2 regions of the Amycolatopsis sp. cmx-8-4 genome follow, and region 2 is predicted to be linked to the other one. Evidence: riboswitches for the same ligand, from Rfam matches in the RefSeq annotation. Region 2 holds a riboswitch; the other holds the start of a gene.
The links. A riboswitch is a leader RNA that binds a small molecule or an ion and turns the genes downstream of it on or off. The one in region 2 is predicted to bind S-adenosylmethionine.

Region 1: linked by a shared signal. The riboswitch ahead of ACLJQZ_RS41380 (methionine ABC transporter ATP-binding protein) and the one ahead of thrC (threonine synthase) in region 2 are both predicted to bind S-adenosylmethionine.

What each region holds. Positions count from the first base shown of each region.
Region 1 covers NZ_JAEBDZ010000034.1:32,311-37,586, reverse strand. The annotation lists gene ACLJQZ_RS41390 (transglycosylase family protein) at 1-818, shown strand, start outside; gene rsmA (16S rRNA (adenine(1518)-N(6)/adenine(1519)-N(6))-dimethyltransferase RsmA) at 1,209-2,048, shown strand; SAM riboswitch class I at 2,210-2,300, shown strand; gene ACLJQZ_RS41380 (methionine ABC transporter ATP-binding protein) at 2,508-3,521, shown strand; gene ACLJQZ_RS41375 (DHA2 family efflux MFS transporter permease subunit) at 3,585-4,982, opposite strand; gene ACLJQZ_RS41370 (TetR/AcrR family transcriptional regulator) at 5,088-5,276, shown strand, end outside.
Region 2 covers NZ_JAEBDZ010000010.1:18,711-23,986, forward strand. The annotation lists gene ACLJQZ_RS22265 (class I SAM-dependent methyltransferase) at 1-572, shown strand, start outside; gene ACLJQZ_RS22270 (VOC family protein) at 569-943, opposite strand; gene ACLJQZ_RS22275 (DMT family transporter) at 967-1,848, opposite strand; gene rpsT (30S ribosomal protein S20) at 2,199-2,459, shown strand; gene holA (DNA polymerase III subunit delta) at 2,511-3,491, opposite strand; SAM riboswitch class I at 3,628-3,761, shown strand; gene thrC (threonine synthase) at 3,774-5,039, shown strand; gene ACLJQZ_RS22295 (ComEC/Rec2 family competence protein) at 5,102-5,276, opposite strand, start outside.

The sequences.
Region 1 (5,276 bases), on a different contig from region 2:
GCACCTCCTGGGTCCGCGCGACCCACCTAGGTGACGCCCTGTCCCAGCTCGGCATGGAGCAGGCCGAGCAGTCCGGCACGTGGATGTCGATGCCGAAGGACGGCGAACTGCCGCTCGAGGGCGCGACCGTCCAGATCAAGACCCTCAAGCACATCACGCTCTACGACGGCGCGAACCAGCCGAAGCAGATCACCACGACCGCGGTCACCACGAAGGAGTTCCTGGGCGAGTACAAGCTCACCCTGGGCCCGGAGGACGCGGCCGAGGGCGGCCTGGACGTCAAGCTGACCGACGGTGCCGAGGTCCACATCAGCCGCACCGGCGTCTCGATGGTCAACCAGAAGGAGACCATCGACCCGCCCGAGCAGAAGGTCGACGACCCGGACCTCGACAAGGGCAAGACCCAGGTCGAGGACCCGGGCACGCCCGGCGAGAAGATGGTGACCTACAAGGTCACGCAGAAGAACGGCAAAGAGGTCTCGCGGCAGTCGATGTCGGAGCAGGTGATCACTCCGGCCAAGCCGAAGATCATCCACGTCGGCACCAAGAAGGCCGCGACCCCCGACATCGGCGACGGCTCCGCGTGGGACCGCATCGCGCAGTGCGAGTCGGGCGGCAACTGGGCCATCAACACCGGCAACGGTTATTACGGCGGCCTCCAGTTCGACAAGCAGACCTGGAACGCCTACGGCGGCTCCCAGTACGCGGCGCTCCCGAACCAGGCTTCGCGTGAAGAGCAGATCGCGGTGGCGGAGAAGGTCCGCGCCGGACGCGGCGGCAGCTACAGCGCCTGGCCGGTCTGCGGCAAGAAGGCCTGACCCAGTTCCCGAAACGGCCCCCGCTCCCAGCGGGGGCCGTTTCGCGTCCCGGAACCCGAGTCCCGCCGCCAATCACGTGAGTCCCAGCTCTGATCACGCGAGTGTCGGGTCTGATCACGTCGGTTCCGCCTGCGATCACGTGTGTCGACCGCTCAATCACGCGTGTCGGCCTGCTGATCACGCGAGCCGACCCTCCGATCACGCGAGTCGACCCTCCAGGTACGCGAGCCGACCGTGCGGGTACGCGGGCCGACCCACCGGTGCGGGAACCGACCCGCTGGGTACGTGAGCCGACTGTCTGGGTACGTGAGCCGACTCTCCGGGTACGTGGGCCGGGCCCTCCGGGCGGGCGTGCAGAGGGGGCCGGGTTGTCCTGGGTAGGCTCGTCCGGTGGTTGAACTGTTGGGACCTGCCGAGATCCGCGGGCTGGCGGCCGAGCTGGACGTGCGGCCGACCAAGAAGCTCGGGCAGAACTTCGTGCACGATCCCAACACCGTGCGGCGGATCGTCGACCTCGCGCACCTCGGGCCGGACGACGTCGTCCTCGAGGTCGGGCCCGGGCTCGGGTCCCTGACGCTGGGACTGCTCGCCGCCGGGGCGCGGGTCGTGGCCGTCGAGATCGATCGCAAGCTCGCCGAACGGCTGCCGAAGACCGTCGCCGAACGCGGGCCGGACGTCGCGGACCGGCTGGACGTCCTCGAGGCCGACGCCATGCGCGTCGCGAACGCCGACCTGCCCGCCGCGCCCACCGCGCTCGTGGCCAACCTGCCCTACAACGTCGCCGTGCCGGTCGTGCTGCACCTGCTCGCCGAGGTGCCCTCCCTCAAGTCCGGCCTCGTGATGGTCCAGACCGAGGTCGCCGACCGGATGGCCGCGGGCCCGGGCAGCCGGATCTACGGCGTCCCGAGCGTCAAGCTCGCCTGGTACGGCCCGGCACGCAAGGTCGCCGCCGTGCCACGCTCGGTGTTCTGGCCGGTACCCAACGTCGATTCCGCGCTCGTCGCGTTCGAACGCGGGGACACGCCGGCGTCCGAGGACCGGGACCGGCTGTTCGGTCTCGTGGACGCCGCGTTCTCACAACGCAGGAAGACCCTCCGCGCCGCGCTCGCCGGCTGGGCGGGGTCGGCCGAGCGGGCCGGCGAGCTGCTGGTGGCCGCCGGGATCGACCCGAAGACCCGCGGTGAGCAGCTGGACGTGCACGACTTCGCCCGGCTCGCCGCCGTCAGGTGACGCGTCCTCAGTGGAACTGACGGTGCCCGCCGACGCCGGAGCGTGCGCGTCGCGGCGAAATACGTCTTCCTGAGCGCTGTTCCCGCGATTCGGACACCTCCAGTCGTGTGATCTGGCCCAACAGGCTTGCTTTCGCTCCTCGGGATCGGTTTTACTCAGTACGTCCATCCCGAGCGACTGAGAGACCTGGCTCGCCGAAGTCGCAGCAACCACCCTCCGCAGGGCAGGTGCTACCGCCAGGACCGATGGAGGCCGTACCGATGAAGAGGGTTGCTCGCCCGCTGCTGCTGACCAAACGCCGCGTTGTCGACGAGGGTCGCCGCTCCGTGACCGCATGTCGACGCTCCAACTGAGCTTGCTCGACCCGTCACACCTCTTCTTCATGCACCGTCCATAGAGGACGGACACTCGCTTGCGGCCGGACGCGCATCTCTGCGCGCCCCGTTTTCTGGAGCCTTCGTGATCACCGTCGAAAACCTGTCCAAGTCCTTTGCCCTCAACGGAAATCCGGTCGTCGCACTGCGCGACGTGAGCGTCGACGTCCAGGCCGGCTCGCTGTTCGGCGTGGTCGGCCCGGCCGGCTCCGGCAAGTCCGTCCTCGCCCGGTGCATCGCGCTGCAGGAGCGGCCGGACCGCGGTGTCGTCCGGCTCGACGGCCTCAACACCGGCACCCTCGACGGCCGCCGGCTCCGCGAGATCCGCCGCCAGCTCGGCGTCGTCGGCACCAAGCCGGAGCTGATCGCCGAACGCACCATCGCCGGCAACATCGCGTCGCCGCTGGAGCAGCTGGGCGTCGACGGCCCGCAGCGCCGCAGCAAGGTCGGCTCGCTGCTCGACCTCGTCGGCCTGACCCCGCGCGCCGCGCAGCGTCCCGGCGAGCTCACCGAGGGGCAGCTCCGCCGCGTTGCCGTGGCGAAGGCCCTGGCCGCGGCCCCCGCCGTGCTGCTCGCCGACGACCCGACCGCCGGGATCGACCCGGAGGAGGCCGGCGCGGTGCTCACCGTCCTCGACCGGGCCCGCGCCGAGCTGGGCGTCACCATCGTGATCACGACGCCGGACGCGAGCGTCGTCCGCCGGGTGTGCGACGACGTCGCGGTGCTCGAAGACGGCACGGTCGTCGAGCGTGGCTCCGTGCTCGACCTGATCTCGAACCCGGCCAGCCGCACCGCGCAGGCGCTGCTGCCCGCCATCGAGACCACCCGCTCGCAGTCCTCGCGCTACGACCGCTCGGTCGACGTCGTGCTGGTCGGCTTCGCTTCGGTCGGCGCGCTGCTGCCCGAGGCCGCGGGCCGCTTCGACGTCGAGTTCGCCACCATCGGCGGCGGTCTGACCCGGATCGGCGACACCCCGGTCGGCCGGTTCCGCCTCGGCGTCCGCGGCGAGCGGGCCGACGCCGCGCTGGCGTGGGTCGCCGAGCGCGGCGGCCACGTCACGCACACCGCGCGCGGCCCCCAGGGCGTCGCCGCAGCCTGACCCGAACGTCCGTGAAGGCCTCCTTACCGGCTCTTATGGCCGGGAAGGAGGCCTTCACGGCTTTCAACGGGTGCCGCGCGGGAGCAGCAGGAGCGCGGTGAGGGCGGCCGTGGCGACGAGGCCGGCCGCCCAGGCCGCGGCTGTCGTGTAGCCGTGGACGATCGCCGTCGACGTCGTGAGCCCGGCCGCCGCCGCGGTGGCGATCGTGTTCAGCGTCGCCGTCCTCAGTGACGCGCCGACCTGCTGTGACGTCGTCACGAACGCCGATGCCGCGCCCGCGTCCCGCGCGCCGACGTCGCGGGTCGCGACGTTCAGCACCACCGGCATGCACAGCCCGGCGCCCAGGCCCAGCAGCAGCTCCATCGGCAGGATCACCGCGGCGTACGACGAATCCGGCGTCAACCGGGTGGCCAGCAGCAACCCGCACGCCAGCACGAAGAGCCCGCCGGCGAGCAGCGGACGCGGGCCGAAGCGGGCCGGCAACCGCCCCGACAGCTGCGTCGAGGCGAAGAGGTTCGCGCCCAGCGTCGGCAGGAACGCCAGCGCCGCGGCGAGCGCGCCGTAACCCATCACCACCTGCAGCTGGTACGTCAGGAACAGGAACATCCCGAATGCGCCGAACGCCGCGGTCCCGACGGTCAAGTACGCGACGGCGCGAGCGCGGTCACGCACCACCGCGAGCGGCAGCAGCGGGTGCGGATGGCGGGCCTGCCGGACGACGAACGCGCCGAGCAGCACCGCCGCGAGCGCGAGGAAACCCAGTACCCACAACGAGTTCCAGCCGAGAGTCGCGGCTTCGGACAGCGCGTGCACCAGTACGACGACGCCGCCGCAGCTGAGCAGCGCACTGGTCCAGTCCAGCTTGGTGTCGCGGTGCCCGGCCGTGGCCGGCACGGCGAACCAGGCGCCCAGGCCGGCCACCACGGCGAGCGGTACGTTGATGTAGAGCGACCAGCGCCAGTCGAGGAACTGCGTGAGCGCGCCGCCGAGCGTGAGGCCGAGCGCGGAGCCGGAGATCATGATGGCGCTGAAGATCCCGAACGCCTTCCCGCGCTCGCGCGGGTCGGTGAAGGTGAGTGTCAGCAGGGACATCGTCGACGGCGCGAGCAGCGCGGCGAACACGCCTTGAGCGGCGCGCGCGGCGATCAGCCAGCCGGCGCTCGGGGCCGCGCCGCCTAGCGCGGAGGCGACGGCGAACCCGGCGACGCCGCCGAGCAGCGTCGTGCGGCGGCCGAGCCGGTCGGCCAGCCGGCCGCCGAGCAGCAGCAGGCCGCCGAACGCCAGCGTGTACGCGGAGATCGTCCACTGGCGGCCGGTGTCGGACATGCCGAGCGCGCGCTGCGCCGAGGGCAGCGCGATGTTCACGACGGTCGTGTCGAGCACGACCATGAGCTGGGCCAGACCCAGCGCGGCGAGCGCGAGCCAGCGGCTCACGGCGCGCGGTGGCGCGAGTGCGGTCATGGTGGACCCCCGAGGTAGGCTGTGGATGCATTGCTTGACGGCCGACTAGCAATGCCGAAAGCAGGTTATTGCTAGTCGGCCGTCAAGTAAGTTGAGGAGTGAGGCATGGCCGGGCGGCGCACCGACACGCGCGAACGCATCCAGCGCGTCGCGCTCGAACTGTTCGCCGAGCAGGGCTACGAAGGCAGCTCGCTGCGGGAGATCGCCGAGCGGCTGGACGTCACGAAAGCCGCGCTGTACTACCACTTCCGCACGAAGGAGGACATCGTCTCGAGCCTCCTCGAGGACTGGGGG
Region 2 (5,276 bases):
GCCTCGCCCGTGTCCTCGACCGTGTCTTCGGTCACCCTTCGGGCCTGCTCGGCCGCCTCGGCGGCCGGCTCATGGCCCGGGGCAACTCCGCCACCGAACACCGCGTCGTCGACCTGGCGAAGCTCGAGCCGGACGAGACCGTCCTGGTCGTCGGCCCCGGCCCCGGCGTCGGGCTCCACGCCGCCGCACAGCTGGCCGGGCGCACGATCGGCGTCGACCCCTCCCCCGCGATGCTGGCCCTGTGCCACGAGCGCTGCGGTGATCAGGCCGAGCTCCGGGAGGGGTCGGCGGCGCACACCGGCGAGCCCGGCGAGTCCGTCGACGTCGTCCTCACCGTGAACAACGTCATGCTCTGGGACGACCGCGCGGCCGGCTTCGCCGAGCTGTTCCGCGTCCTGCGCCCGGGTGGCCGGCTGCTGCTGTCCGCGCACGAGAAGTGGCTGCCCGTGAGCAGGCACGTGCTGGCCGACGAAGCCGCCGAAGCGGGCTTCGCCGACCTGCAGACGTGGACCTGGGAACCGCCCGGCTTCACCGCGCTCGCCGCGCAGCTGCGGGCCGTCAAGCCCGCCTAGCGGGTGTCCGTGCGGATCGGGTGTCCTTCCGGCACCTCGACCAGCACGATGCGCGTGCCGTCCGGATCGGCGATCCAGGCCTCGTCCAGGCCCCAGGGCTCGCGCTGGGCGTCCCGCACCGGTGTCAGGCCCTTCGCCTTCAGCTCGGCCAGCTCGCCGGCCAGGTCGCGGACCTGCACCCAGAGCACGAGATCGGGCGACGCGCCCGCCTCGCCCGAGCCGGACACCTCCAGGGAGCCGTGCCCCAGGAAGAACACGGTGCCACCGGGGAACTCACGCTCCACGGCCAGGCCGAGGGTGTCGCGGTAGAACGCGGTCGACGCCGCGGCGTCGCGCGGGCGGATCAGCAGCCTGCTCTTCAGGACTTCCATCCGACCATCCCTACCGGAGGTCCTCAGGCCGCCGCAATCGCGACGATGCCGGACAGCACGATCACGGAACCGGCGAGCCGCCGCACGGCGTCGCGCTCGCCCAGCACCAGCCACGCGGCGAGACCGCCCAGCACGATGCTCAGCTCCCGGGCGGGCGCCACCAGGCTGACCGGCGCCATCGTCAGGGCGAACAGCACGAGGATGTAGGCGACGGGCGACAGCAGCCCGACGATCAGCACCTCGCGCCGCTGCTCGCGCCAGAGCCGCGTCACCTCGGACCGGCCCGCCCGCGCGCTCGGCAGGAGCACGGCGCTCTGGATGAGCGTGCCGAGGCCGAGGTACACGATCGGCGGCATGCCGATGCCGGTCACCGAGTGCGCGTCCCAGAGCGTGTAGCCGGCGATGACGGCCCCGGTCAGGACGCCGTAGAAGATCCCGGCACGCCGGGCCTTGGCGGCGGCCGGGTCGTCGGCGGCGGCGCCCCGGCGGCCGGTGCTGATCACGAGCACCCCGGTGATCACCAGGAACGCGCCGAGCAGGCCCAGCCAGCCGGGCCGTTCGCCGAGGACGAGGACGGCGGCCAGCACCGACAGCAGCGGCCCGGTGCCCCGCGCGACGGGGTAGACGACGGAGAGGTCGCCGACGCGGTAGCCGCGCTGCAGGACGATGCCGTAGGCGACGTGCAGCACCGACGTGCCCGCCGCGGCCAGCAGCCAGCTCCACTGTGGACGTTGCGGCTCGACGGCCACCAGCACGACCGTCACCGGCAGCAGGGCGACGGCGGAAACCGTGTAGTAGAGCCAGACGAACTGGGTGCCGCCGGAGCGGACCCGCTTGGCGGCGAGGTTCCACGCGGCGTGCACGACGGCCGCGACGACGACGAAGGACAGTGCGGTGGTGTTCACAGGACCCCTTACGGGTTTTCGCGCGCGCGAAAACCGGGTCCTCCAGGCTTTTTCCCCGTCAGATGAACGGCGGGCCTTCCGGACCCGCCGATGGTGCCGCTCGGACCAGACCCACCGGATCCTGGTTGTCCTGCTGGCTGGGGGGACCGGTGACGGAACCCTAGGCACTACCGCCGTCCACCGTACTCCCGGTGATCCACGCCTGGCCGGACGCGCTCGCGGCGGGCCGGGGCCGGGCTGTTAAAGTTGCTGCTCGTTGCCGTGCGGCATTCCGTCATGGAGGAAACCCGCTTCAGCGGGGCCACACCAGCGCGGCGGCGAATCTCACCGAGTGAAAGCAGGAGCGCCTCATGGCCAACATCAAGTCGCAGATCAAGCGCATCACCACGAACGAGAAGGCGCGTCAGCGCAACCAGGCGATCCGGTCCTCGGTGAAGACCGCGATCCGCAAGGTCCGCGAAGCCGCTGACTCCGGTGACAAGGCCAAGGCCGTCGAGCTGCAGCGCGACGCCGCCCAGAAGCTGGACAAGGCCGTCTCGAAGGGCGTCATCCACGCCAACCAGGCCGCCAACAAGAAGTCGGCGCTCGCGAAGCGCGTCAACTCGCTCTGAGCAAGCTGATCTCTGGAGAAGCCCCGGCCCCGGCCGGGGCTTTCTTCATGCTCAGCGGTCGCCCTTGGCCGCCGCCACCTGCAGGACCGCGCGTTCCAGCGCGTAACCCGGGTCCGCCGCGACGCCCTTGACCTCGGCGTTCAGCCGGGCGACCACCCGCATCGCCGTGGCGAGGCCGTCCTGGTTCCAGCCGCGGGACTGGCCCTGGGCCTTGCGGACCTTCCACGGCGGCATGCCCAGCTCCCCGGCCAGCTGGTTCGGGTTGCCGCGGCCCGCGCCGGAGACGCGGGCGATCGTGCGGACCGCGTCGGCCAGTGCGTCGGCGACCAGGACGTAAGGGACGCCGAGCTGCATCGCCCAGCGCAGCGACTCCAGGGCGGCCGCGCGGTCACCGCTCACCGCCTTCTCCGCCACCGCGAACCCGGTCACGTCGGCGCGGCCGCGGTGGTAGCGGTGGACCGCGTCCGCGTCGACCACCCCGCCGGCGTCCGCGACGAGCTGCATCGCGGCCGAGGAGAGTTCCCGCAGGTCGGAGCCCACGGCGTCGATGAGCGCCGCGACCCCGGCCGGGTCGATCTTGCCGCCCGCCCGGCGCACCTCGTGGCGCACGAACTGCTCCCGCTCGGCGGGCTTGGTCAGCTTCGGGCACTCCGTCACCTCGGCGCCGGCCTTCTTCAGCACCGCCGGGAACGTCTTGCCCGCCTTGCTGCGCCCGCCGCCGGTGTGCACGACGACGAGCACGATCCCGGCCGCCGGGTCCTTCAGGTACGACGTCACGGCGTCGGCCAGCTCCTGCGAGATGTCCTGCGCCGACTCGAGGACGATCACCCGGCCTTCGCTGAACAGCGACGGGCTGACGAGTTCGGCCAGCTCGGGAGCTGTGAGATCGGACACCCGGGCCCGCGTCAGCTCGGCCGTCGCGTCGATCGCGCGGGACGCGGCCAGCGTCTCGCGGACGGCCCGCTCGATCAGCAGTTCTTCCTCACCCAGGACCAGGTGGAGCGGGGCCGGGGCGGTGGCTTGCGCGGTCACCCGGGAATCTTCTCACTTGCTGCATCGTGCGCCCGCTCCGGTGATGTCGAGCGGCCACCATGGCACGGCTCGAGTGCCATGTCGTACGGTGTCCTGGAGGCGGCGCGCTTTCTCGCGCGCTCCGACAACTGAATACCGCTCATCCAGAGGGGCAGAGGGAACGGCCCGACGAAGCCCCGGCAACCGGCGTACAGCCTGTCATCCCGCGATCGCGGGATAGCTGACGACCACGGTGCCAATTCCGGCCCGCTTCGGCGGGGCAGATGAGGAAGGAACCTCGCGATGACCGCAACCCTCGGCACGACCTCCACCACCAAGACCCCGGATCTCGGACCGGCCGTCGAACTGGTGTCGAAGGAAGAGGGCCACCGGCAGCCGCTCGCCCCCGAGTTCGTCTCCGCCGAAGACTTCTCGCCGCTCGAGGTCGCCTACGACTTCGGCCGCGTCCGCCGCGAAGACATCGAGGCCGGCCCCAAGAACATCTGGCGCTACAAGAAGCTCCTCCCGGTTCCGTCCAACATCGAAGAGATCCCGAACACCGAGCCCGGCGCGACGCGGCTGATCCGCGCCGACCGCCTGGCCAAGGAGCTCGGCCTCAAGCGCCTGTGGGTCAAGGACGACACCGGCAACCCGACGCACTCCTTCAAGGACCGCGTGGTCGCCGTCGCGCTGGCCGCGGCCCGCGAGTTCGGCTTCGAGGTGCTCGCCTGTCCCTCGACCGGCAACCTGGCCAACGCCGTCGCCGCCGCGGCGGCGCGCGCGGGCTGGAAGTCGGTCGTGCTGATCCCCAAGTCTCTCGAGCGCGCCAAGATCCTCACCACCGCGGTGTACGACGGCGACCTGATCGCCGTCGACGGCAACTACGACGACGTCAACCGGCTCGCCACCGAGCTGGCCGGTGAGCACCCGAGCTGGGCCTTCGTGAACGTCAACGTCCGCCCGTACTACTCCGAGGGCTCGAAGACACTCGCCTTCGAGGTCGCCGAGCAGCTCGGCTGGCGGATCCCGCCGCAGATCGTCGTGCCGATCGCCTCCGGTTCACAGCTCACCAAGGTGGACAAGGGTTTCCGCGAGCTGGGCCAGCTCGGCCTGGTGGACGCCAGCCCGTACAAGGTGTTCGGCGCCCAGGCCACCGGCTGCTCGCCGGTCTCGGCCGCGTTCCGCGCCGGCCAGGACGTCGTCCAGCCGGTGAAGCCGGACACCATCGCCCGCTCGCTGGCGATCGGCAACCCGGCCGACGGCCCGTACGTGCTCGACATCGTCAACCGCACCGGCGGCTCGATCGAGGACGTCACCGACGAAGAGGTCGTCGAAGGCATCCGGCTGCTGGCCCGCACCGAGGGCATCTTCACCGAGACGGCCGGCGGGGTCACCGTCGCCACGGCGAAGAAGCTGATCGAGACGGGCAAGCTGGACCCGGACGCCGAGACCGTCCTCCTCATCACCGGCGACGGCCTCAAGACCCTCGACGCCATCGAGAACCATGTCGGCCCCAAGGCGACCGTGCCGGCTTCGGCCGCGGCCGTGAACAAGGCCCTCGGCTACTGACGTCTCCCCGCCGGGGCGAGCCACGCTTGCCCCGGCGGGAACTCGTTGCCGGGCAACGGAAGTCAGCGGCGGGGCGGGCCGCGTGGCTCGCCTCGGCGGGCTATCGCCGGGCCCGACGGGTCCGGGACCACAGCGGTGTCGCCGTCGACGTCGGTCCGGGTCACCAGGGCACCCAGCGCCGTCAGAGTGTCTACTGTGGACTTGCTCGGGTGGCCGTAGGTGTTGCCCGCGCCGACG